DNA from 2 places in the Sporosarcina sp. P19 genome. Region 1 is predicted to be linked to the other one. Evidence: predicted binding sites of a transcription regulator. Region 1 holds the regulator's gene; the other holds the start of a gene.
The links. Region 1 encodes CtsR, which represses protease genes until heat stress. Its sites were predicted from a motif close to ATGGTCAATAAAGGTCAAACA; they were not measured.
Positions count from the first base shown of each region.

Region 2: a site for CtsR is predicted at 1,380-1,400, ahead of clpP (ATP-dependent Clp endopeptidase proteolytic subunit ClpP). Genes of this name have one in related genera too.

Region 1 covers NZ_PDYR01000006.1:153,414-156,461, reverse strand. Annotated here, with positions in the region: gene bioB (biotin synthase BioB) at 1-579, shown strand, start outside; gene CSV74_RS08925 (CtsR family transcriptional regulator) at 904-1,374, shown strand; gene CSV74_RS08920 (UvrB/UvrC motif-containing protein) at 1,386-1,937, shown strand; gene mcsB (protein-arginine kinase McsB) at 1,927-3,015, shown strand.
Region 2 covers NZ_PDYR01000001.1:23,715-26,762, reverse strand. Annotated here, with positions in the region: gene CSV74_RS00155 (metal ABC transporter solute-binding protein, Zn/Mn family) at 1-163, shown strand, start outside; partial or broken gene CSV74_RS16455 (ArsB/NhaD family transporter) at 415-522, shown strand; partial or broken gene CSV74_RS16725 (ArsB/NhaD family transporter) at 582-918, shown strand; tRNA gene CSV74_RS00140 (tRNA-Arg) at 1,182-1,253, opposite strand; gene clpP (ATP-dependent Clp endopeptidase proteolytic subunit ClpP) at 1,485-2,081, shown strand; gene CSV74_RS00130 (HPr family phosphocarrier protein) at 2,430-2,687, opposite strand; gene whiA (DNA-binding protein WhiA) at 2,736-3,048, opposite strand, start outside.

The DNA of each region.
Region 1 (3,048 bases):
GCTTGCCTAGGTATTTTGAAGCCAGGCCAAGCAACCCGTTTGAAAGAGGCGGGCGTAGATCGCTACAACCACAACTTGAACACATCCGCAGAGCATCACGAAAGTATAACTACATCGCATACATACGATGATCGTGTAAACACTGTAGGGTTGGCCAAAGAAGCGGGCATATCTCCATGTTCAGGCGTCATCGTTGGCATGCGGGAAACAAAGCAAGATATCATCTCCATGGCGCGTAGCCTACGCGAACTGGACGCAGACTCAATACCTGTGAACTTCCTGCATGCAGTTGATGGAACACCATTAGAAGGGACATCAGAACTGGATCCACGCTACTGCATAAAAGTCCTGTGCCTATTCCGCTATATCAACCCTAGCAAAGAAATTCGTATTTCGGGTGGACGTGAAGTCAACTTGCGAAGCCTGCAGCCACTAGGCCTCTACGCTGCAAACTCTATCTTCATCGGTGACTATCTCACAACAGCCGGTCAAGAAAATGATCAAGATCAAAAAATGCTTGAAGACATGGGCTTCGTAGTCGATCTCGAACCGTTGCGCAAAGAACCTATCACTATATAAATAGAGAATGAGTAAATATACGTATACCTTGTGCTGAAGACAATCCGCTATGTGGATCTGTTCTTCAGTTTTTTCTATTCATTCAGAATTCTATTTAGGAGGATTGCAGTAGTTGGCCGTAAGTGAAAAGTATTCGTCTTGTTTTTGTTCGGTGACTAATTGAATAATTAATAGCCTGTTGTGACAACCTAGCAACAGGTTTCCTTTTAACGTAATCATGTATACATACAAACAAATGAATTGCATCCTGCCTGATTTCTGCGATACAATCAAGTCAAAGATAGTCAAAGTCAACTAGATGAACGAGCGAAAAGAGGTGACGAGATGCGTAATATTTCTGACATTATAGAAGGATATTTGAAGTCGATTATAGAAGAGGAAGATAGCGCTTCTATTGAAATCAAACGAAATGAGATTGCTGAGAAATTCCAATGTGTACCATCACAGATTAATTACGTGATCAAAACCCGGTTTACCGTCGAGAGAGGCTACGCTGTTGAGTCTAAGCGAGGAGGCGGAGGCTACATCCGGATTTACAGGGTACGTACCAACTCCCGCAAGGACTTACTTGAACAAGCGTTAGAGATTTTAGAGAGTGAAGCGTCATCTACTATGGCGGAAGATGTCATTATCCGTTTAATTGAAGAAGAAGTCATTACAGAACGTGAAGCTAAACTGATGCTTGCTGCAGTAGGCCGTGCTACTCTGCGTTATATGTTGCCTGAGCGGGATGCGTTACGTTCACGTATTCTTCGCGCTATGTTAGTTACATTAATTTATGAAGAGATAGAATGAGGTGAATTTCAATGCTTTGTGAAAACTGTAAAGAAAGACCAGCTACTGTAGTGTTTAAACAGGAAACATCAAATGATGTAATAGAGCGTCATTTATGTGATAAATGTGCATTTTACTCACAAACATTTTCTTTCAGTCCGGATCAGGAACCGTTATCAATTCAACAATTTCTAGCACATTGGTTAGGTGGTTCAGAGTTATTTCCGGAACAAAAAGCCGATGAAAGATTACCGGATGGTCCGAAATGTCCGAATTGCGATTTGACCTTCCATCGTTTCCTCGATATCGGGAAGTTTGGTTGCGCTGTATGTTATGAAACATTCAGGGGGCAACTGCCAAGAGTGTTTGCCAAACTGCATAATGGGCATACCCAACACCGTGGAAAGATTCCCGTATCACTTAATGAACGTTTTGCTTTAAAGAAGAAGCTTGAAGACATCCGTATGAAAATGCGGGAAGCTGTAGAAAACGAACATTTTGAAGAAGCGGCAACTTTGCGTGATGAGGCGAACCAAGTGAAACAGCAACTGTCCGATGGAGGTGATGATCAACATGTCATTTAAAAAATTCATCAAACAGGAACTGACAGGTTGGATGGTGGCGGAAGGTGAGCATGCTGACATCGTCTTGTCCACAAGAATCAGGCTAGCTCGTAATTTACAAGATTATCCATTTCCGATAAGTGCCTCGCAGGAAGATGCGAACGACGTTAGCGAAGCATTGGATCAGGCAGTCGAGACGATGCAGAACCATCATTTTACAGGCATCACAATGGAAGATTTGTCTCCGCTTGAACGCCAGATTTTAGTCGAGAAACATTTAGTCAGTCCACAGTTGATCAATCCTAAAAAACATGGATCCGTTTTACTGTCCGAAGACGAAACAATTAGTATTATGGTGAATGAAGAAGATCATATTCGCATTCAATGTATTTATCCGGGTTTTCAAATAGATCAGGCATATGAACACGCTGATCGAGTAGATAGCGAACTTGAAGTGAATTTGAACTATGCTTTCGATGAAACATTCGGCTATTTGACAAGTTGTCCATCTAACACCGGTACGGGAATGCGCGCCTCAGTCATGATGCATTTACCTGCATTAACCATCACTAAGCAAATCGAGCGAATTATACCCGCGATATCAAGGCTTGGAATGGTCGTACGTGGAAGTTATGGAGAGGGCAGTGAAGCACTCGGTAACATTTATCAGGTTTCCAATCAAATCACACTCGGCAAATCAGAAGAGGAAATCTTGAAAGACTTAGAGAGTATTTCAAAACGCTTGATTGCACATGAAAAGAAATCACGTGAATTATTATTGGCTAAGTCAGAAGTTCACTTGGAAAATAGATTATTCAGGGCGCTCGGGACACTGACTCATTCGCGAATCTTGCCGTCAGCAGAAGCGGCAAAATGTTTGTCTGACGTCCGTTTGGGTATAGATTTAGGTATCATTGAAAATATTGATATGACAATTTTGAATGAATTGATGATTTTCATGCAGCCCGGTTTTCTGCAGCAATACGCGAAGGCAGAATTAACATCTGATGAACGAGATATCCTTCGTGCACAATTATTCCGTGATCGGCTAGGAGTAGAGCGATCTGTTGCACAAGAAAAAGACAGTGATTCGTTGTGAGCAAAGTTTTTGCAAGAAAGTCTTATAGCATTT
Region 2 (3,048 bases), on a different contig from region 1:
TCGCCCAATGGAAACTGTTTCTGCAGAGACTGGCGTTCCAATTGCTGAAAAGAAGATCTACTCTGACGAAATCGGTAACCCTGGTGACGAGATCGATACGTATGTAAAATACTTAAACTACAATATGAATCTCATTCATGATGAGTTGAGCAAAGAACGATAATTTCCCGGTCAACCAACTCGAGATAAAAAGGAAGCCACACTCCCCTGTGGCTTCCTTTTTTATTTGTGTATATAAAAGTATTGAACATGTAAGTCTAAACTTATATGTTATAGAGACAAAAAAATATAGGAGTATTTTATAAATGCTACACAAATGGAACGTTACTTAAAAACGATTGGCGATTAATTTCTATTGCAATTATTGAAGTTATGGCGGGTTCCTCCTATTGAAAGTAGTCAATAGGAGAACCTATGCAAATAATACTAGCTTCTACTATATTTCTACTCACGCTAGTCTGGGTTATTTGGCAACCGCGTAACCTCTCAATTGGATGGTCTGCATTACATATGGCGTTTTTGCCAAAGGAAGTAGCGTACGGATGTTTTTACTAGTCATCCTGCTTGTTGCTGGAGTAGCAGGATTGAGGTCTGTACTGACTGGCTTGATCGAGTAGACATCAAGTCACGGCTTGCATGCTGCTACGATTAGTATGCGGTTCATCGCAGCGGTACCACCTAATGTGCGGGAGGCGTTAATTTATGCGAATGTGATTTAGGTCTGAAGATGACACCAATCGGCTCGCTGACGGCGTTGCTTTGGTTGCATGTGCTGCTGTTAAAGGGCGTGCGTACTTCATGAAGGTATTAGGTAGTGTATTGACTGTGCCTACGCTTCTGATTACGCTGACGGGTTATGGTGGCTATCGGTTTCTTGAAATTAGGAACGCTGGGGATTGGTGCTTCACCCCCATGTAAACACTACCTAACTCTCACAAACATTCATGTTTATCTCCGGAGCATTACTTCGGTTCTGAATTTCTACCGATGATTTATTCATAGGAAAAAGTAAACAAAATGAATATAACTTATTAAAAAAGAACACACTCAATGAGATTACTTACACTTTTTCTCATCGAGTGTGTTCTATTTATATCTTTCCAATGTCGTAAAAAACAACGATTGGATGCACGATCCAAATGGACCATGACAAACAATCGTTGTTTAAGATAGAACCTTGATGCCCTCGGCGGGAGTCGAACCCACATTTTGAGCTTCGGAGGCTCACGTGCTATCCATTGCACCACGAGGACTAAACGTGTAGTATCAAGCTTTAACTATAACTACTCCACTACAGAAAAAAGCTTTTCTTCTGTAAGAGACATCTTCCATTATATCGTAGAATATAATGAAAAGCAATGTGTATTTTTAAGGCAAATGATTTGACCTTTGTTGACCTTAATAGGTAAAATACAGTTATAGTTGAAATACGAAATGATTTCAACCGAACGAATATTATGAAGTAATTAAAGGAGGAAGTCTAATTGAATCTAATTCCTACAGTTATTGAACAAACAAACCGTGGTGAGCGAGCGTACGATATTTACTCTCGTCTATTGAAAGACCGTATTATCATGTTGGGTAGCGGCATTGACGACAACGTAGCCAACTCTATCGTTGCACAACTGCTATTCCTAGAAGCTGAAGATCCAGATAAAGATATCTCCATTTACATCAACAGCCCAGGTGGAAGTATCACAGCAGGTATGGCAATCTACGATACAATGCAATACATTAAGCCAGACATCCGCACAATCTGTGTAGGTATGGCAGCATCTATGGGGGCATTCTTGCTAACAGCTGGTACAGAAGGTAAACGTTACGCTTTGCCAAACGCAGAAGTAATGATTCACCAACCACTAGGTGGCGCACAAGGTCAGGCAACTGAAATCGAAATCGCCGCAAAACGCATCTTGCACCTACGTGAAAAACTAAACCAAATCCTAGCAGATCGCACGGGCCAGCCAATCGACGTCATCGCAAAAGACACAGACCGCGATAACTTCATGACTGCCGAACGCGCTAAAGAATACGGCCTAGTCGACCACGTTCTAGAACGCAGCGAAATCGAAAAGAAATAACAACAACAGGTTGTCCGGAAAGCCAAATGGCCTTCCGCGACAACCTTTTTATTTTGTATTTTATATGGGGTTGGGGTTTATCTTCACCACACAAATGTACCAGCTCTCTAACTCCAGAAAGAGACAGCTAGTTGATCTGCGTTCCAGGGGGCGACTCCCGATGGATTAGCGTGCGCCTTGAGACCCTGGACGTAGCGAAGCGAAGGAAGCGGCTCAAGGCCACGCCCATGGGAAAGCGTCCACCTGGAACGCAGATCAACGGGTCGCTCTCCTCCCTTATTCCAAAAAACAAAAAAAGATGACGAAACCTAAAAAGGTCATCGCCACCCATATTCAACACGATCCGACTCACTGCTCAACTTCGACTAAATCAGCCAAATTCTGAAGAGCCAAATCCTCATCAATCCCGTCCGTAATCAACGTGATCTCCGTCCCCTTCGCAATCGCCAAACTCATAATCCCCATAATGCTCTTCGCATTCACCTGACGATTATCCTTCTTCAAATAAATATCAGCCGTATACTTATTGGCCTCCTGTACAAATAACGCCGCCTGTCTAGCTTGCAAACCAGGTTTAATTCCTACTTTTACTGTTTTTTCTACCATAGTGTGTGCTCCTTTTCTTCCTCTTCTCATGAAGGATCTACTAGTTATTTAACGTAAACGATCTGCGATTTCTTCAATCTTACGCAAACGATGATTGACACCCGACTTACTGACCGGTGCACCCGTTACCAGTTCACCTAGCTCCTTTAGCGTCACGTCTTGGTGCGTAACACGTAATTGAGCAATTTCTTGCAGACGATCCGGTAATTGATCTAAACCAATCGTGCGCTCAATTAACTTAATATTTTCTACTTGCCTTTGTGCCGCACCGATTGTCTTATTCAGATTGGCAGTTTCACAATTCACTAGCCGATTCACACTGTTGCGCATATCACGCATGATCCGCACATCTTCAAACTTC